DNA from 2 places in the Arthrobacter sp. P4_F10 genome. Region 2 is predicted to be linked to the other one. Evidence: predicted binding sites of a transcription regulator. Region 2 holds the regulator's gene; the other holds the start of a gene.
The links. Region 2 encodes LexA, which represses DNA repair genes until DNA is damaged. Its sites were predicted from a motif close to TCGAACANNTGTTCGA; they were not measured.
Positions count from the first base shown of each region.

Region 1: the regulator LexA is predicted to act here: its motif matches at 4,657-4,672, upstream of AC1DR1_RS13060 (DUF6504 family protein).

Region 1 is NZ_JBFUJJ010000010.1:112,508-122,718, reverse strand. Features, by position in the region: gene thrS (threonine--tRNA ligase) at 1-538, opposite strand, end outside; gene AC1DR1_RS13065 (DNA polymerase III subunit alpha) at 719-4,219, opposite strand; gene AC1DR1_RS13060 (DUF6504 family protein) at 4,216-4,551, opposite strand; gene AC1DR1_RS13055 (hypothetical protein) at 4,754-5,140, shown strand; gene AC1DR1_RS13050 (chorismate mutase) at 5,162-5,488, opposite strand; gene AC1DR1_RS13045 (VOC family protein) at 5,503-5,925, shown strand; gene AC1DR1_RS13040 (SOS response-associated peptidase) at 5,956-6,702, opposite strand; gene AC1DR1_RS13035 (mycoredoxin) at 6,869-7,126, shown strand; gene AC1DR1_RS13030 (S-(hydroxymethyl)mycothiol dehydrogenase) at 7,251-8,336, shown strand; gene AC1DR1_RS13025 (MBL fold metallo-hydrolase) at 8,333-8,992, shown strand; gene AC1DR1_RS13020 (DinB family protein) at 9,095-9,595, shown strand; gene AC1DR1_RS13015 (GAF and ANTAR domain-containing protein) at 9,620-10,211, opposite strand, start outside.
Region 2 is NZ_JBFUJJ010000013.1:40,582-50,792, reverse strand. Features, by position in the region: gene hflX (GTPase HflX) at 158-1,765, shown strand; gene AC1DR1_RS14330 (ATP-dependent DNA helicase) at 1,758-3,911, shown strand; gene lexA (transcriptional repressor LexA) at 3,970-4,719, opposite strand; gene AC1DR1_RS14320 (LysM peptidoglycan-binding domain-containing protein) at 5,083-5,511, shown strand; gene AC1DR1_RS14315 (histidinol-phosphate transaminase) at 5,599-6,717, shown strand; gene hisB (imidazoleglycerol-phosphate dehydratase HisB) at 6,788-7,414, shown strand; gene hisH (imidazole glycerol phosphate synthase subunit HisH) at 7,411-8,160, shown strand; gene AC1DR1_RS14300 (hypothetical protein) at 8,161-8,319, shown strand; gene priA (bifunctional 1-(5-phosphoribosyl)-5-((5-phosphoribosylamino)methylideneamino)imidazole-4-carboxamide isomerase/phosphoribosylanthranilate isomerase PriA) at 8,363-9,109, shown strand; gene AC1DR1_RS14290 (SseB family protein) at 9,123-10,055, shown strand; gene AC1DR1_RS14285 (MFS transporter) at 10,117-10,211, shown strand, end outside.

The DNA.
Region 1 (10,211 bases), on a different contig from region 2:
TGATGTCGCCGGCGCCGACCTCCACGTTGACGCCCTCGCCGGCCTCGGCGGCGTCATTCTTCTTGCCCAGCAGTTCGAGCTTGTAGGGCTCGTCCTTCATCGCCTCGCGGGCCTCGTCCTCGGACACCACGCGGCGCACGAACTTCTGGTTCTGGTTGATGATCTTCTGCATCATCTTTTCGAGCTGGCGGAGGTCTTCCGGGGTGAACGGTTCCGCGACATCGAAGTCGAAGTAGAAGCCGTCCGTGATGTAGGGGCCGATGCCGAGCTTCGCGTCCGGGCGCAGCTGCTGCACGGCCTGGGCCATGACGTGGGCGGTGGAGTGGCGCAGGACGTTGAGCCCGTCCGGGGAATCAATGGTGACGGCCTCGACGGCGGCGTCCTCGGGAAGGGGCTGGTCCAGGTCCTTCAACTCGCCGTTAACGCGGGCCACAACGACGTCGCGGCGCTCAAAGAAGAGTTCCGCGCCGGTGGTCCCGGTAGTCACCTTGGTCTCTTCGCCGTCGACGAGAAGGGTGATCTGCTGGGCATCTGACACGGGTGTCTCCTATTCAAAGTTAAGGCTTCGTAGCTTGTGGCGTACGGGGACCACAGCCAGCCTCGTCCATGCTATCGGTTTCTCCAGAGGCCAACCAACGCGCCGGGGCAGTAAACCTAGAGCAGCCGCAGCCCAGCCGCAGCCGCGCCTCAGCCCCGCGGTGGCCGCACCGACGGGCGGTCAGCCGCCCAGCCCGGTGATGGCGAGGTTCCTGCCGATCCCGTCCAGGGGGCCGGACAGGTAAGGCTCGTGCTGGACGGTGGCGCCGGCAACGGATTCCGGGAACGGCAGGGACTCCGGGCGGCTGAGGTCCCAGGCCATGCTGGCGCTGATGCTGATCCCCCGCGGCCCGGTCCGGCGGGTGGTGCCGCGGATCAGCAGCAGGCGGGTGCCGAACAGCAAGGATCCGGACTGCTCCTGCGCTTCGTGGAAGAAGACCGAATCCACGCAGCCCGTGCCGTCGTCGATGCTGATGAACACCACCCGCCGGCCGCCCCGCATGGGCGGGGTCTGGGTGGCCACACGGACCCCGGCAACCAGCACATCAGTGCCGTTGCGCAGTCCCAGCAGCTTGTCCGCTGTGATGACGCCGAGCCGGTCCAGCAGCGGGCGGTGGCTGGTCATGAGGTGCTCGCTGACGTCCACGGCCATCAGGTCCAGTTCCGCCCGGACGTTGTCCACCATGCTGGGCGCGGGCAGCACAGCCAACAGGTTCCTCAGTTCCACGTCCCCCAGCGGCAACGCCAGCTGGCCCTCAATGACCTCCACGCCCTTCCGCAGGGGGCGGGCCTGGAGCTTCTGCAGGTGCTGGACCAGGTCCGCCCGGTTGGCGGCTCCCCCGGACGCCCGGTGCAGCGAATCGAAGGCGCCCAGCTGGGCCAGGCGCTGGATGCTGGGCCTGCTCAGCCGCGACCGGGCGCGCAGGTCCGCCAGCGAGTCGTAGGGCTGGCCGGCCACTATCCGTTTCAGCTCGGCGCCGGAGAGCCCGAAGATGCCGTTCAGGCTCAGCCGGATGCCCAGCCTGCCCCGGTCCGGCCCGGATTCCACCCGCTCCACCCGGTACTCTGCCTGGCTCCGGTTGATGTCGAGGGGAAGGATGGGGATCCCCAGCCGGCGGGCCTCGGCCACGAGCAGGCGTTTGGGGTACATGCCGGGGTCGTGTTCCCAGAGCCCTGCAAGGAAGGCCTCCGGGTGGTGCGCCTTGAGCCAGGCCGACTGGTAGGTGGGCACGGCGAAGGCGGCTCCGTGGGCCTTGCAGAACCCGAAGCTGCCAAAGGCCTTCAGCGTGCCCCAGACCTTGTCCACCACCTCGGGACTGTAGTTCCGGGTCCGCGCCTCCTTCCGGAAGAACTCCTCCACCCTGGCTTCCAGCACCTCATTGCCCAGCGCCCGGCGGAACTCGTCGGCGCGCGCCAGCCCGCACCCGGTCATGACGTCGAAGGTCTTGAGGATTTGTTCGTGGAAAACCGTGACCCCGTGGGTCTCCTTGAGGACCGGTTTGAGGTCGGGATGCGGATAGACCTCGGGGGCGAATCCATGCCGGTGCTCCAGGAAGGGCCGGACCATGTCAGATTTCATCGGGCCGGGGCGGAACAGCGAGATGTCAATGATGAGATCGTTGAAATCCCGGGGAGCCATTTTCCCGATCAGTTCGCGCTGGCCCGGGGATTCGATCTGGAAGCAGCCCAGGGTGTGGGTGCTTCGGATCAGTTCAAAGGTTGGCTCGTCATCGAGCGGGACCGCGTTGAGGTCGATGCGCCCGTCCTCGGCGATGTAATCCGGGCCCGTCCCGTCCGGGCCGGCCGGATGCGCGCCGGCGGCCACCACCTCGGCCTTGGTCGGGTGCAGCCGGATCACCTCCCGGACCGCAAAGGCCATGGCGCTCTGCATCCGGACACCCAGGACGTCGAGTTTGAGCATGCCCATGGGGTCCATGTCGTGCTTGTCGAACTGGCTCATGGGCAGGCCCAGGCCGCTGGGCTGGACGGGGGTGCGGTCCAGCAGGGTGGCATCGCCGAGGATCACGCCGCACGGGTGCATGGAGATGTGGCGTGGCAGCCGGTCCAGCCGCTCCGTGAGGTCCACCAGCAGGTCCAGCTGCTGGTTTTCGGTGAAACCGCGCTGCTCCACCCGGTCCGCGAATTCCTTCAGCTCGGGTTTCTCCACGAGGGCTTCGCGGAAGTGCCGGGCCGAGAACCGCCACAGCTGCTTGGCGATTTCCCCGACCTCGCCGTCGTCCATGCCCAGGGCCAGGCCGGCATCGCGCACGGCACCGCGAGCGCGGTAGCCATTCTGCATGCTCATCAGCGTGACGCGTTCGGCGCCGAAACGCTCAAAGATCTTCCGGTAGACGTTGTGCCTTTCGGCGCTCTCGACGTCGATGTCGATGTCGGGCAGCGTGGCACGGTCGCGGGAGAGGAAGCGCTCAAAGATGAGGTCGTGCTGGAGTGGGTTCACCTGGCTGATGTCGATCAGGTAGTTGACCAGGCTGGAGGCGCCCGAACCGCGCGCGGCCGCCCTCACGCCCAGGGCAAGGATCATCCGGGAGACCTCTGCGACGGTCAGGAAGTAGGAGGCGAAGCCCAGCGTGTCGATGATCCGGAGCTCGTGCCCCAGCCGGGTCCGCATTTGCTGTTCCCGCTGCCCGGAGATTCCAGGGAAGCGGCGGCCGATGCCGGCCTCGCAGCGCAGGGTCAGTTCGGCGAGCGCGTCGCCGTCGATCCCGATCACGGATGCTTCCGGGACCACGGGCTGTTTCCAGCCCATGTCAGCCACAGGATCCATGCGGCAGCGGTCCGCGAGCGCCTCGGTCTGGGCCAGGAGCCGTTTGAGGTCCGCCGTGCCGTAGCCGGCGGCGTGGATGATCTCCTTGCCCAGCTGCAGCATCTGGGCCGCCGATTTGAGCCAGCCCTGCCCGTTGGGCTGCAGCAGCGGGGCGGCGGAGAGCTCGGGGAGGGATTTAAGCGTCCGGGCCGAGTCCAGCACATCGGCGGTGGCCGCGCCGTCCTCGGCCACATAACGCACGGCGTTGCTCAGCACGGCCGGCACCCCGTGCTCTGCGGCGAGCTTGAGCATGCGCACCGCATGGGCGGTGCTCAGCGGTTCCCCTGGCGGGCTGAGCTGGGACACAACCTCGGCGGCCAGGGTCCCTGGGGGCATGGCGTCCAGCCAGCGTTTGAACAGGGTGCGGGGCCGCAGGTAACGCCGGCCGCCCATCGCCCGGCCGACGTCGGAGTCCGGGCCGATCAGCACTGTCAGGACCGGCTGGAGGGTTTCCGGGTGCAGGGTGCGGGAGGCCAGTTCCGCCCGGGTGACGGCCACCGGCACCGCTCCCTGCACCTTCCCCGTAGTGCGGGCATGGGCGTCGGAGATCAGCCGGCACAACGCCCGGTAGCCGGCGCCGTTGTTGTGGCCGTGCGCCAGCACAACGACGCGTCCCCCGACCAGGGTGCGGAGGTCACCGTCGTCGTCAAAGACCGCAAGGTCCACCCCGATGATCGCATCGAGCCCGGCTGCCATGCACGCCTTCAGGTGCTTGATGGTGCCGTACAGCCCGTCGCGGTCCGTGCAGGCCAGCGCGGTGGCGCCGTCGGCTGCGGCCGCGCCGGCCAGTTCATCCGGCCAGGAGACGCCATAGTGGGCGCTGAAGGCGGTGGAGACATGCAAATGGGTGAAGTTCATGCTGTTTCGGGCTTCCGGAGGGGCTGCAGGGCGTCGTGGATCCTCAGGAGCCGCCACCGGCCGCTGCTGATATGCCGGGTCAGGTCAAGGGTGAGGGTGGAGGCCGCGGCGTGGTCCCCGGCGGCACGCACCTGGACCCGCCAGATCTCGTGATCCACCAGGCCCGGGCCGCTCCCGAGCGGCGCCCGGCTTTCCTCCGCCCACCATTGGCGGCGTTCATACCAGCGGACGGGTTCCGCGCAGACCGTGTAGCGCCGGCCGGCCCAGTCGAGGCGCAGGGGCTGGCCCGAGGGCGTGCAGAGAACATCCACGGACTCGCTGAACATGCCCACGTTGCCTCCCGACCCAGTCCGGGCTGGAGCCGGCCCAGTCCCCGCTTAGATTCCGTCTTCTAGATTCCGTCTTCTAGATGCCGCCTTCTAGCGTTTCTGATTTATTCGAACATATCTTCGAATAAATTCAGTCTACGTCGGAAAGGCGACAAAACCCAGATCGGGGGTGGACGGACGATGGCACAGGTAGCAGGATTGAGCCATGAGCTCCCATATCGCACTCCTGAAGCACGTAAAGGTCGCCGCCAAGAATTCAACCTTGGTGGCGACCTTCGATATCGACGGAAATATCCCGGGGCAAGGCGCCTACGTGGTGGGCCTGCTCGCGGCCGAGCCGGACTATTCCCATCAACGCAGACTGGGAATTGAGTTCATGAACGGCGAGGCGGTCTCCTTCTACTTCTTCAACCATGACGGCACGGAAGAGAACTTCGACCTCACAGGCGTGGAACACTCAGGGAACACCATCACCGGAAACTTCCCCATCGCGACGGTGCTGGGCCTGCCCAAGGGCCACCTCATGACCGCCTTCAGCGATTGTGACGGCCGGGAATACCAGGCCAACGTGCCTGTCGAAGAGTCCCTCTAAGCACGTTCCAACAAGCCCTTGCTATGAAGTGGACTTGTACACTTCCAGCTCGAGGGTGATGAAGGCGTCGATCATCGCCCGGTAGGTCTTCTCGACGAGTTCGACGTCGATGTCCTTCTGTTCCGCCGTGGCGCGGACGTGTTCGATGACCCGCTCCACGCGCCCGGGCGCACGGACCTCCGCGCTGTCCGCCTTGAGGGTCCCGGCGATCCGGATCAGCCGTTCGCGGCGCCCGATCAAGGACACGATCTGCTCGTCCACCTCGTCAACAGCCACGCGCACGGCGGCGAGCTGTTCCCGGTCGGCCTGGGCGGTCTTGTCGTCTGCGTGATTTGTGGGCATGTGCATGACAGTATCGAAAGATGCAGCCACGAGTCGACTTAATTTCGCTGGGTGTCCGCAGTGTTGACGCCTCACGCCGCTTCTACGTCGATGGCCTGGGATGGCCGGTCCACCGGGAAGTCCCCGGCGAGGTGCTCTTCATCCAGGTCAACCACGGACTGATCCTCTCGCTCTGGGACGCGGGCCAAATGCAGTCCGAAGCGGCCACGGATCCCCCTGCCGGCGTTGCGTGCATCACCCTCAGCCACAACCTGGCCAGCACGGCGGAAGTCGACTGGGTGATGGCCGAAGCCGAGTCCGCGGGAGCCCTCATCGTCGCGGCACCGAAGACCCAGCCCTGGGGCGGCTACACCGGCTACTTTGCCGATCCCGACGGCTACCGCTGGGAGATCGCCTTCAACCCCGGCTGGGCGGTCGACGGCGGCGGCACAGTGACGCTCTGACTATTGGTACCGGACCTGAGGGCGCCGCCGCTAGAACAGGCCCCCCACCGGCTGGATGAGTTCCGGTGAGTCATTCTTGACGTTACCGACAGCGGTGCCGACGGCGTCGATCGTCCAGCCTTCCGCGACGTCGTGCGCCCCGGCCCGGACCAGGTCCACGAGTCCGGCGGCGTCATCGGCCTGCGGGTCCAGCCACGTCTGCATGGTCTCGCGGTTCATGGGCAGCGGAACCCTGTCGTGCAGCGCGGTCAGCTCGGCCAGCATCCCCCCGGCGTAGCCCTCCGGCGGGGAGTCGGTGGTCATGATCGAGGTCGAGAGCATCCAGCGCTCCGGGTCGCCCTCTGCCTTGGACGGGTCCCTCCACCATTCATATAGACCCGCGAAGACAATGGGGTGCCCGTCCTTGGGATGGACGTAGTAGGGCTGCTTGCTGCGGCCCTCGCCCTTCCACTCGTAGTAGCCGTCCGCGGGCACGGCACAGCGACGGGCGCGGGTCGCTTTCCGGAAGGCGGGCTTCTCCAGCACCGTCTCGCTGCGGGCATTGATCATCTTGGACCCGATTCCCGGATCCTTGGCCCAGGAGGGCACCAGACCCCAGCGCGCAATGTGCAGTTGGCGGACCGGCTCTCCGTCCACCAGCCGTTCGAGCAGGATCGGCACATCCGCCGTCGGGGCCACGTTCCACGACGGCGGAATCGCGATCTCGTCCTCCAGCCCGGCGTCGAATTCGGCCAGCAGGTCTCCGACGGCCCGGGCCATCACGTAGCGTCCACACATGGCACCAGCATGCCACCGCGCCCATTCCATGTCATCCGCACCCTGGCTCCGCCCTGTGCCTGCGGGAATAGCGGGCTGCGGGGTACGGTTGTTGGCAGTGACGTATGACTTCAGTGGGCGCCCGGCCGTACTCGCCGGCCCCAACCACAAGCTTGAGGAGAACTTCGTGGACTTCACCCCCGAATCCGGCACCATCACCATGTTTTCGACCACGTGGTGCGGCTACTGCAACCGGCTGAAGAAGCAGCTGGACGCGCAGGGCATCGGGTACACCGAGATCAACATCGAGGAAGTCGAAGGCACCGCCGATCTCGTCGAGCAGCTCAATGGAGGCAACCGCACCGTCCCCACGGTGCTGTTCCCGGACGGCACCGCCGCCACGAACCCCTCCGCAGCAGAGGTCAAGAGCCGGCTCGCGGCCTAGTCCCTTCCTGTATCCAAGGACAACACCAACCCACGACGGCGCGGCCTCCAAAGGGCCGCGCCGCCGCCCGTTGTGCCAGTAAGTTGTGCGAGAAATCCGCGTTCAGAGCAGAGGAGCTTGTTTCATGGTCCATAAAGTCAAGGCCGCAGTAGTCCGTTCCAAGAATGCCGACGTCACCCTGGAGACGATCCTGGTGCCGGACCCCGGCCCCGGCGAGGCCCTCGTGGACATCCTGACCTGCGGCGTCTGCCACACCGATCTGCACTACAAACAGGGCGCGATCAACGACGACTTCCCGTTCCTGCTCGGCCACGAGGCCACCGGCGTTGTCAGTGCCGTGGGACCGGACGTCACCGAGGTCGCCCCCGGTGACCGCGTGGTGCTGAACTGGCGGGCCGTCTGCGGCGAGTGCCGTGCCTGCAGGCGAGGTCAGCCGCAGTACTGCTTCAACACCCACAACGCCACCCAGAAGATGACCCTGGAGGACGGCACGGAGCTGACGGCCGCGCTGGGCATCGGCGCCTTCGCCGCAAAGACCCTCGTGGCCGCCGGCCAGTGCACCAAGGTGGACCCCGACGCCGATCCCGCCGCCGTCGGCCTGCTCGGCTGCGGCGTCATGGCAGGCATCGGCGCGGCGATCAACACCGGAAACGTCCAGCGCGGCGATTCAGTCGCCGTGATCGGCTGCGGCGGAGTGGGCGTGGCAGCCGTCGCCGGCGCAGCGCTCGCCGGCGCCACCACCGTGATCGCCGTCGACATCGACGCCAAGAAGCTCCAGCGCGCCACGGAGCTCGGCGCAACCCACACGGTGGATTCGTCCGCCGTCGACCCCGTGGAGGCAATCCGCGAACTGACCGGCGGATTCGGCGCCGATGTGGTGATCGACGCCGTCGGCCGCCCGGAAACGTACAAGCAGGCCTTCTACGCCCGGGACCTCGCCGGCACGGTGGTCCTGGTGGGCGTGCCGAGCCCCGAGATGACGCTGGAACTCCCGCTGTTGGACGTCTTCGGCCGCGGCGGCTCGCTGAAGTCCTCCTGGTACGGCGACTGCCTTCCCTCGCGCGACTTCCCCACGCTCATCAGCCTCTACCGGCAGGGCAAGCTGGACCTCGACGCCTTCGTGACGGAACGGATCACGATCGAGCAGATCGAGGAAGCCTTCACGAAGATGCACGCCGGCGCGGTGCTGCGCTCGGTGGTGGAGCTGTGAGCGTCCGGATCGACCGGCTGGTCACCTCCGGGACGTTTTCGCTCGACGGCGGCACGTGGGAGGTTGACAACAACGTCTGGATCCTCGGGGATGACGCCGAATGCGTCATCATCGACCCGGCCCACGATCCCGCCGCCGTCGCCGCCGCTGTGGCGGGAAGGAAGGTCACGGCGATCCTGCTCACGCACGGCCACGACGACCACATCCGCGCCGTGGGCGAGGTCCGCGCGCTCGTGAACGCCCCCGTGTACCTGAACCGGGATGACTGGATGCTGTGGGAGCGGGTGTTCCCCGGCACCGAGCCGGACCACGCCATTGCCGACGGCGACACCTTCGACGTCGCAGGGGCGAGGCTGGTGGCGCTTCACACCCCCGGGCATTCGCCGGGGTCCGTGTGTTTCCTCCTCGAAAGCGAAGGCATTGAGTTGGAAGGCGCAGAGCATGAAAACACGGTGTTCAGCGGGGACACGCTGTTCAAGGGCGGCCCGGGAGCAACCGGACGATCCTTCAGTGACTTCCCTACCATCATCGATTCCATCCGGAACCGGCTCCTGCCGCTCCCGGCGGACACGATGGTCCGGACCGGGCACGGGGACCCGACGACGATCGGCGCCGAAGCTCCGCACCTTGAGGAATGGATCGCGCGGGGGCACTGACCGCGATCCCGGTCCGCCCGTGTCGGATTCGTGGGGACCAGGACCGCACGGGCGGGTCCGGGTCCCCCGAAACCCGGCCGGCTGGTACTAGGATGTGGGGCCATGAGACCAAACCCCAGCATGGATCCGGCAACCTTCACCGCAGACATGCGGACCCAGTTCGATGCCTTCCTCGATGAGCACCGTGCGGATCTTCAGGCCTGCCTCGACGGGCTCTCAGAGCCGGAGGCCCGGGCATCTCTGGTACCGTCAAGGACCACTCTCCTGGGGCTTCTCAAGCACTCCACCTTCGTCGAAAAGGTCTGGTTTGACGAGGCCATCACGGGCAGGACGCGGAAGGAAATCGGCATTCCGGCCACGCCCGATGAATCGTTCACCCTCGAGGAGGACGACACCATCGCGGGCCTCCGGGCCGCCTACGTCCAGGCCTGCGAGGACTCACGCCGCCGGGCCGCTTCCCTCGACCTTGACGACGTCGTCAGCGGCAACCGCCGCGGTCCGCTGCCGCTGCGGTGGGTCTACCTGCACATGCTCAGGGAACTGGCCCAGCATTGCGGCCACGCGGACATTCTGCGCGAGCAGATCCTCGCTGCACGTTCCTGACGGCCCCGGCCGCTCAGGCGTCCCCTACAAATCGAAGCGTGAACGAATGTCCGTGGTGCCGGCAATTGCAGCCACGATCGATGCCGCGACTTCGCGCAGCTTGGTGTTGCGGGCGTTGGAGGCTTCGCGGAGCAATGTGAACGCCTCATCCGGGGGGCACCGGTTCTGGGCCATGACCACGCCGATTGCCATGTCGATGACCGTACGCGACTTCATGGCGGATGCGAGGTCGTCGCGGGCTTCCTGGAGGCGGCCGATCCGCAGGCTCAGACGCAGGGGCAGGCAGAGCTGCCGGGCAACGTTTTCCGCGGTGAGGATTTCCCCGTCCGTAAATCCGGAACGGTGAGTGGCGTAGAAGCTCAGGGCGGCCCGGCATTCGCCGTCCAGATCGATGGGGACCGCCAGGACGGCAACATAGCCCCGCTCCGCAGCCGCTTGACCGAATTCCGGCCACCGGCCCTCTCGGGTCACGTCCCTGACATATACGGTGTGTGCTCCGCTCATCGCGGAGATGCAGGGGCCCTCGCCGGCCGCGGCCTGAAGCTCTTCAAGTTCAAATGCCCTCTGGCTGCCGGCACCGGTCGCGGCGGGTTTCTTAGGCCTCGCCACAGTTACG
Region 2 (10,211 bases):
AGCCACCGCTCCGGACGGAGCCAGCCCTGCCCCGGCACCGTTGCCGCGGGCATTCCAGGAGGCCTGCATGACCCCCCGCCGTCAGCCCAGCGCGAATACCGCCCCACAGAGCAACAATCGGCACTATTCTGAAAGTGCCGAACCCTTGAAGGAGACCATGACCAGCCACCCCAACACCGGACCCGATTCAGCAGCCCAGGACATGAGTCCTGAGGAGATCCAGGCTGTAATCGACCGGATCCTTTCCAAGGACACCCCCGCCCCGGGCGCAGGCCGTGGCAGCGGCTCCGGAGCCGGCACCAACGGAGGCGCCGGTGCGGCCGGCGGCCCGACGTCGGTGCTCGGCAAGGCACAGGCCATCTCCCGCCTGGACGAGGTGTACACCAACTTCGACGGCGACCAGCAGGATCTTGAGGAACGCCACGCGCTGCGCCGCAAGGCTGGCCTGTCCACCGAACTCGAAGACGTCACCGAGGTCGAATACCGGCAGCTGCGCCTTGAACGCGTCGTCCTGGCCGGCCTCTGGACCGAAGGCACCCTCGCGGATGCCGAGAACTCCCTGCGCGAACTTGCGGCTCTCGCTGAGACAGCAGGCTCCGAGGTCCTCGACGGGCTCGTCCAGCGGCGGGCCAAGCCGGATCCCGGAACCTTCCTCGGCTCCGGCAAGGCGCAGGAACTGAAAGCCATCGTGATGTCCACCGGCGCCGACACCGTAGTGGTCGACGCCGAACTGGCCCCGTCCCAGCGGCGCGGACTGGAGGACATCGTCAAGGTCAAGGTCATTGACCGCACGGCCCTGATCCTGGACATCTTCGCGCAGCACGCGAAGAGCCGTGAAGGCAAGGCGCAGGTGGAACTGGCCCAGCTGGAATACCTGCTGCCGCGCCTGCGTGGCTGGGGCGAGTCGATGTCCCGCCAGGCCGGTGGCCAGGTGGGCGGCGCCGGCGCCGGCATGGGCTCGCGTGGTCCCGGTGAAACCAAGATCGAACTGGACCGCCGCCGGATCCGCACCCGGATGGCCAAGCTGCGCCGCGAAATCGCCGCCATGAAGCCTGCCCGGGAAACGAAGCGGGCCAACCGCCGTCGTAATGCGGTGCCCTCGGTGGCGATCGCCGGATACACCAACGCCGGGAAGTCCTCGCTGCTGAACCGGCTCACCGACGCCGGGGTCCTGGTGGAAAACGCCCTGTTCGCCACCCTGGATCCGACCGTCCGCAAGGCCGAAACCGCTGACGGGCTGGGATACACCCTGGCGGACACCGTGGGATTTGTCCGGTCCCTGCCCACCCAGCTCGTGGAAGCATTCCGCTCCACGCTGGAAGAGGTGGCCGACTCGGACCTGATCCTGCACGTCGTGGACGTCTCGCACCCGGACCCCGAAGGCCAGATCGCCGCTGTCCGTACGGTCTTCAGCGAAGTCGACGCGCGCAAGGTTCCGGAAATCATTGTCCTGAACAAGGCCGACGCCGCAGACCCGTTCGTGGTGGAGCGGCTCAAGCAGCGGGAGCCGCGGCACGTGGTGGTCTCGGCCCGCACCGGTGAAGGCATTCCGGAGCTGCTCAAGGCCATCAGCGACGGCATTCCTCGGCCGAGCGTGAAGCTGGAACTGCTGATCCCGTACAACCGCGGGGACCTGCTCAGCAAGCTTCACGAGACCGACGCCGAGATCCTCAGCCTCGACCATGAGGAAACCGGAACCCGTGCCGTGGTGATGGTGCGTGAAGGACTCGCCGCTGAACTGGATCCCTTCATCAGCAATGACTGAGGCAGCGGTGACCAGGGCTGAGGCCGAACCTTCGGACGTTGAACCTGCGGACGTTGAATTGCCCGACGCTGAACCCGCGGACGCGGGAACTGCAGACGCCGATTCGGTTGCCGGTGCGGCCGGCGAGGAGTTCGTGGTGAAACTTCTCGACCGTGCCGTGTCCGGCATGGGCGGCCAGAGCCGCGATGGCCAGCACGAAATGGCCCGGCAGGTGGCGCGCGCGATAGACAGCGGCGACCACCTGTTGGTCCAGGCCGGCACCGGCACCGGCAAATCGCTGGCTTACCTGATTCCGCTGATCGCCCATTCGCTGACCAGCAACAAGCCCACCCTGGTGTCCACCGCAACCTTGGCGCTGCAGACGCAGATCGTGGGCCGGGACCTGCCCAGGCTGCTCAAGACCATCACCCCTGCCTTGGAACGGCCCGTCAAGGTCGCCCTGGTGAAAGGCCGGTCCAACTACGTGTGCCGGCACAAACTCGAGGGCGGTTTCCCGTCCGAAGAACCTTCCGAGGGACAGCTGTTTTCCCTTGGCGAGGACACGAGCGTGCCGCATTTCGCTGCCGCGCTTGGCGGGCCGTCCTCCCAGCTGGGCAAGGAAGTCGTCCGCCTCCGCGAATGGGCCGAGGAGACCGCGACGGGGGACCGCGACGAGCTCATGCCCGGCGTCACGGACCGGGCCTGGCGCCAGGTCTCGGTTACCTCCATGGAGTGCCTCGGCGCGCAGAAGTGCCCGCTCGCGGCCGAATGTTTCAGCGAGCTGGCACGGCAGAACGCCGCCGACGCCGACGTCGTGGTCACCAACCACGCCATGCTCGCCGTCAGCGCCTTCGAGGGCCTGGCGGTGCTGCCCGAGTACGACGTCGTGGTGGTGGACGAGGCGCACGAACTTCAGGACCGCGTCACAGGCGCGGTCTCAGGTCAGCTCTCCGTGGCAATGGTGCACGCAGCCGCGTCCGGGGCCCGGAAACATACGGGCATCACCGTGGACGCGCTGAACAATGCCGCAGCCCACCTGGAGCTGGCCATCGACGGGGTCCCCAGCGGGCTGATGCCCAACGGCCTGAACAGCGGGCAGTTGGACTGCATCGACCAACTGCGCGACGCGTGCCGCGCCGCCCTGTCCGATTCCAAGGGCGACAGCTCCACGACGGCCGACGGCGGACGCCAGCTGGCGCGCTCACGCCTGATGGTCATCCTGGAACTCTGTGAGCGCCTCCTGGCCGCGCGCGAAAACCGCGAAGTAGTGTGGTTCTCCCGCAACAGCAGCTTCGACCCGGTGCAGGGCTACTCCCAGCCTGACGAGAGCGCGCCGGCCCTGATCAATGTTGCCCCGTTGAGCGTCGCGGGGCGTTTGCGCGAGGGTTTGTTCGCGGACCACACCGTCATCCTGACCTCGGCCACACTGGCCATTGGCGCTGCCTTCGAGCCTGCAGCCGGAGGCCTCGGCCTCGTTGGCAATGGCGCCCCGAGCTGGACCGGGGTCGACGTCGGGTCCCCGTTCGACTATCCGAAGCAGGGCATCCTCTATGTCGCCCGGCACCTGCCCAAACCCGGCCGCGGGACTTCCCCCGAGGCCTTGGATGAGCTGGAGAAGCTGATCCGCGCTTCCCGTGGCGGTGCCTTGTGCCTGTTTTCCTCGCGGCGCGCGGCGGAGGAAGCCGCCGAGGCCATGCGGCCCCGGCTGGGCCTCAGCATCCTGTGCCAGGGGGAGTCGACCATGACGGCGCTCGTGCGGCAATTTGCCGACGAGCCGGACACCTGTTTGTTCGGCACAATGTCCCTCTGGCAGGGCGTCGACGTTCCTGGGGTGTCCTGCCGGCTGGTGGTTATAGACCGGATTCCCTTCCCGCGGCCGGACGACCCGCTGATGACGGCACGCTCGCGGGCCGTCGCCCAGGCGGGCGGCAATGGCTTCATGTCCGTCTCGGCCACGCACGCCGCCATTCGGCTCGCGCAGGGCGCCGGACGGCTGATCCGTTCGACGTCGGACAAGGGCGTGGTGGCAGTGCTGGATTCGCGGCTGTCCACGGAGCGCTACGGCGGATTCCTCCGCGCCGCGCTTCCGCCGTTCTGGCCCACCACCGATTCATCGATAGCCATGGCTGCCCTGGAGCGCCTGGCGAAGGACTCCGCGAACGGCTGAGTCCCACGTTGAAGCGGGAGCTGGCCGGGACTGAAGCCGGCGGCCTCGCCGGGGATGGTTAGAGGGAGCGGAGTACCGAGACGACCTTGCCCATGATGACGGCGTGGTCGCCGAGGATGGGTTCGTACTGGGTGTTTTGCGGCAGCAGCCAGGTGTGGCCGTCCCGCTGGCGGAATGTCTTGACCGTGGCTTCGTCGTCCAGCAGGGCGGCAACGATGTCGCCGTTCACGGCGTCACCCTGGCGGCGGACAACCACCCAGTCACCGTCGCAGATCGCGGCATCAATCATCGAGTCGCCAGCCACCTTGAGCATGAAGAGTTCGCCATGGCCCACGAGCTGGCGGGGCAGCGGCATGACGTCCTCCACTACCTGGTCCGCGAGGATGGGTCCGCCGGCGGCGATGCGTCCGACGAACGGCACCATTGCCGTGTCGGTGGCGCTGGCGAGCTCAGACACCGAGAGGCCGCCGACGGCCCGCAGGCCGCTGGACTTCCCGACACCCGAAATCGGTGTGGTCCCCTCGTCCAGGGTCAGCGGCATGAGCACTTCCATGGCCCGCGGGCGCTTCGGATCGCGCCGCAGGTAGCCGAGCTTTTCAAGCTGGGAGAGCTGATGGGTCACGCTCGACAGGCTGGCGAGGCCGACGGTGTCGCCGATCTCGCGCATGGAGGGCGGGTAGCCCTTGTCCGTGACGGACCGCTGGATGGTCTCCAGGATTTTCTTTTGCCGGACGGTGAGGCTCTTGGGGGCCCGGGCGGGCTGCGGGCTCCGTGAGGTGGCCCTGCCGCCGGTGGCTTGTGCTGCCATGTTCGCCAACGCCTTTCCGTTCCGCCCGGCTGCCGTGGCTGCTGTCACCGGGACCTTCCGGCCTGAAATGTCAGACCCTGCTGATCAACTACTAACGAATTCACACAGGGAGTTCGTTAGTGGTTGTCCTGTCCCTCAAAAATAGGCCAGCCGCAGGGCTTTTTCAAACATTTGTTCTAGCGAGTCTCGACATCGTTCGTTAGTAAGTGCTAAAACAGAACGAGCAAGGTTCGAATATGTGTTCGATTTCGAGGTTTCCACTTCGGATCCGCTGTTCGGTTCTATGTTCGAAGGTTCGGCCGGTTGGCGGCGAGTACGTGGAGTACGCCGGGCGGCACCGTATGGTCCAGGAGGGCTCAGTTCATGTCAGCTTCAAGCGCGTTTCAAGACACTTTTGTTCAGGGCGTCTTTGTTCAGGGCGTCACGAATCACCACCGCAGCGGGGCGGGGGCCGCGGTTTCCGGCCGCCGGCCGAAGCAGCCGCCGCTCCGGCTCACCCAGCGCGGACGCTTCGTCTTCTTCGGTGTCCCGCTGATCCTTCTGGCGGCGTTCATCCTGTCGCTCAGCGGATTCCTCAACGCTCCCGCGAAAGCAGCGGATTCCGCTGACCAGCTCTCGCTGACGCCGACTGTCACCGTGACGGTGCAGCCGGGGGAGTCCCTCTGGGCCATTGCAGGGTCGGTGGCTCCGGAGCGCGATCCCCGCGACGTCGTGGCCGATATCGTGCAGCTGAACAACCTGGACGCCGCCCGTGTGATGCCGGGCCAGCAGCTGTTCGTCCCGTCCAAGTAGTACCCGCCAAGCCAAGCAACATCCCCCAAGTGCAGTCGCGGACGTCACAGTTTCAGTGCCCGTCCCGCTACCACTTAAACTGGTCACGTGACTGACCAGCTTGAGCGCCTCAACCGACTGCCCCTCCGAACCAATCTGCGTGGCCTGCGTCCGTATGGTGCGCCGCAGCTGGACGTCCCCATCCTGCTCAACGTCAACGAGAACACCCATGGTGTCCCGGCCGATGTCCGCGCGGCGATCACCGAGGCCGTCAGCTCCGCCGCTGCCGGGCTGAACCGGTATCCGGACCGCGAGTTCACCGAACTGCGCGAGGCCCTCGCCGAATACCTTGGCCACGGCCTGGACGCGGAGAATATCTGGGCCGCGAACGGATCCAACGAAGTCCTTCAGCAAATTCTCCAGGCATTCGGCGGCCCCGGCCGGACGGCCCTCGGGTTCCCTCCCACATATTCGATGTACCCCTTGCTGGCCTCCGGCACGGATACGGAGTACATCGTCGGTGCCCGCGCCGCGGACTATGGGCTCAGCGCGGAATCGGCGGCCCGGCAGGTGCGCGAGCTTCAGCCCAACATTGTTTTCCTGTGCTCCCCGAACAACCCGACCGGTACGGGGCTGGGGCTTGATGTCGTCGAGGCCGTTTATGACGCCGGCGAAGCCAGTCAAACCATCGTGATCGTTGACGAGGCCTACCACGAGTTCGCCCACGACGGCACGCCCAGCGCGCTCACCCTGCTGCCTGGCCGGGAGCGGCTCATCGTCTCGCGCACCATGAGCAAGGCTTTCGCCCTCGCCGGCGCAAGGCTTGGCTACATGGCCGCCGCACCGGAAGTCGCGGACGCCCTGCGCCTGGTCCGTCTCCCGTACCATCTCTCCGCCATCACCCAGGCCGCGGCCCTGGCCGCCCTGCGCCACCGGGGAGCGCTCATGGCGGACGTCGAGGACATCAAGCGCCAGCGCGACCGGATCGTGGCGGAACTGACGCGGCTGGGCCTGAGCCCGGCCGCCTCCGATTCCAACTACGTGTTCTTCGGCGGCCTGGAGAACCCCCATGAGGTCTGGCAGGACATGCTGGACGCCGGTGTCCTGATCCGCGACGTCGGCATCCCGGGGCACCTTCGCGTGACCGCCGGCACTGAGACAGAAACCACAGCCTTCCTTGAGGCGCTTGAACGCATCCTGAACGGCTCCGCAAAGCCGCAGGCCTAGACTTGGTGGGGAGCCCGAGCGCCCCGCCAGACTGCCCAACACCCTGCCTTCTTCCAAAGGACACATCTACATGAGCAACACGGGATCCACCGCCGCCGAGGGCCGGACCGCACGCATGGAACGGACCACCAGTGAGTCCTCGGTCCTGGTCGAGATCAACCTGGACGGCACCGGCGTTTCAGACATCAGCACGTCGGTCCCGTTCTACGACCACATGCTGACCGCCCTCAGCAAGCACTCCTTGATTGACATGACCGTCAAGGCCACCGGCGACACCCACATCGATGTCCACCACACAGTCGAGGACGTGGCCATCACCTTCGGCGAGGTTCTGCGGACCGCCCTGGGGAACAAAGCCGGGATCCGCCGGTTCGGCGAGGCGACCGTGCCCCTGGACGAGGCCCTCGCACAGGCCGTCGTGGACGTCTCCGGCCGTCCGTACCTGGTCCACGCCGGTGAGCCGGCAGGCCAGGAATACCACCTGATCGGCGGCCACTTCACGGGTTCCCTGACCCGCCACGTCTTCGAGGCGATCACGCTGCACGCCGGGATCTGCCTGCACATGAACGTCACTGCCGGACGCGACCCCCACCACATCGTCGAGGCCCAGTTCAAAGCCTTTGCCCGGGCGCTGCGCGCAGCCGTCGAACCGGATCCCCGTGTCGAGGGCATTCCGTCCACAAAGGGTGCTTTGTGACCGGCCCGCTGCTCCGTGACGGGGCCATCATCGACCCCGCCGCCGCGACCAAGCCGGTGTCCCCGGAGGGCAAGCCCACCGTTACGGTGCTGGACTACGGCTCCGGGAACGTCCGGTCCGCCGTCCGCGCGCTCGAGCGGGCCGGCGCCGAGGTGATCCTCAGCGCCAAGCCCGAAGACGTCCTCAACGCCGACGGCCTCGTCGTCCCCGGTGTCGGCGCCTTCGAAACCGTCATGCGCGAACTCAAAGCCGTCGACGCCATCCGCATGATCGGCCGCCGTGTCGCCGGAGGCCGCCCCGTGCTGGCCATCTGCGTCGGACTGCAGGTGCTGTTCGAGGCCGGCGTCGAACACGGCACGGAAGCCGAGGGCATGGGGGAGTGGCCTGGCAAGGTGGAGCTGTTGCCGGCCGACGTCGTGCCCCACATGGGCTGGAACACCGTCTCCGTCCCGGAGGGGTCCAAGCTGTTCGCCGGGGTCGAGGGCGAGCGCTTCTACTTCGTGCACTCCTACGGTGTCCAGCACTGGGACTTCGACGTCATCCAGCCGAGGATGGCGGCGCCCCTGGTGACCTGGTCCGACCACGGTGCCCCGTTCATCGCGGCTGTGGAAAACGGCCCGCTGTGCGCCACCCAGTTCCACCCGGAGAAGTCCGGCGACGCCGGCGCCCGCTTGCTGCGCAACTGGGTCCAGGGCCTGCGACCCACGTCCCCGGAACAAACCGCAGCCCCGGAACGGACCGCCTAGATGTGGTCCCTGGTGCTCATGGGCGTCGCCGGCCTGCTGGTTGGCGGCGCGATCTCCTTCCGGCAGCAGAAAAGTCCGCTCTGGGTGCAGATCGTTTTCTACATTCTGGCCGGAATGTCGCTGCTGGCTGCCTACCTCCTGACCCTGCCGGCGTCCTGACGGCCCCGCTCCCAACTACCATCCCCAAGCTGAGGACTCCACGATGACCACCGAAACCCCGCTGCCCGTACTTGAGCTGCTGCCCGCCGTCGACGTCGTCAACGGCCAGGCCGTCCGGCTCGTGCAGGGCGAAGCCGGCAGCGAGACGAGCTACGGTACCCCGCTGGAGGCCGCCCTCAACTGGCAGCAGCAGGGGGCTGAGTGGGTGCATCTGGTCGACCTGGATGCCGCGTTCGGGCGCGGCTCCAACGCCGAGCTCCTGCGCGAGGTCGTCGGCCGGCTCGATATCAAGGTGGAGCTCTCCGGCGGCCTGCGCGACGACGAATCCCTCGAGAAAGCCCTCGACCTCGGCGTTGCCCGCGTGAACCTGGGCACCGCGGCACTGGAGAACCCGGAGTGGACGGCCCGGGTGATCGAACGCTTCGGCGACAAGATCGCCGTCGGCCTGGATGTCCGCGGCACCACCCTCGCCGGCCGGGGCTGGACCAAGGAAGGCGGGGACCTCTGGGAGGTGCTCGGCCGCCTCGAGGACGCCGGCTGCGCCCGGTACGTCGTCACCGATGTGACCAAGGACGGCACGCTCCAGGGTCCCAACGTCGAACTCCTGCGCCAGATGGTCGAGAAGACCGGCAAACCGGTGGTCGCTTCCGGCGGCATTTCCAGCCTTGAGGACCTCTTGGTCCTGCGTTCCCTGGTGCCGCTCGGCGTCGAAGGCGCCATCATCGGCAAGGCCCTCTACAACGGCAACTTCACCCTGCCTGAGGCCCTCGACGCAGCCGGCCGCCGCTAGGCGGTCAGTGCCCATGACGCACACCCACGATCCCCACGACTCCCGTGACGCAGCGCAGCCGGACACCGGGGCCGGTCCGGTCCGGCATCTGCCCGGACACATCGCGGCCGCCCTTGCCGGCGCCGGCGGGGCCACGGACTCCGCCGGCCAACCCTGGGCGGGCCGCAGTCTGTCCGGCGATGACGCAAAGATCCACAATTTCGAGGACGACGACGGCACTGCCGACGCCGGCTACCTGGCGGCATTGGCCGGCCTCGCCGCGGGCACGGGCGACGAGGCGGCCGTGGTGGCCGCGCTTGCCACCGCCCGGGTGTTCGTGCCAATCCTCGCCCAGCTCGCCGAAGAGGGCGAGGCCGCGGCCGGGCCCCACGGGGACCAGCTGCACTCGGACAAACAGGCCGACATGGCCCTCGTGACGCTCAAGGCGCCGGACGGGCGGACCGCCATGCCGGTGTTCACCTCGGCGGCGGCACTGAAGGCGTGGCACCCGGAAGCCAGGCCGGTCGCCGTGTACGCGGCCCGCGCCGCCCTGTCCGCGGTCGCGGAAGGCGCCGAGCTGCTGGTGCTCGATCCCGGCTCCGACCTGACGTTCGTGGTGCGCAGGCCGGCGGTTTGGGCCCTCGCCCAGCAGCAGACCTGGACGCCGTCTTACGCCGATCCGGACCTCGCAGGGGCCCTCGGGGAGGGCGCAGTTAGCTTTCCGGCGGTCCGCCGTGTTGAAATTCATCCTGGGGGTGGAGTTGCCTCGGCCACGGCCGATGGCAGGCGGCTCCCCGGTGGGGGAGCCGGCCCGGAACTCCGTGTGGTCCTCTACCTTGAAGACGGGCTCGACGCCGCCGGCGTGCAGTCCATCGTCGCCGGCCTCAACAACGCCTGGGCCCGGAATGAAATCTTTGCCGAGCGGGTTGATTCGATCGAGGTCAAGCTGCAGCGCGCAGCACCATAGCTGACGGCCCAACGGGGGGACTTCCCGGTGCTGCCGTGGCAGTACCAGAAGGATGTAGTCCGTGAACTTCGCGCTTTACCGTCAGTTGCTGGCCGTCCGGCCCATCAGGCGGCTCCTGCTGGTCGGCATGATCGCCCGCATACCGCATTCGGCGGC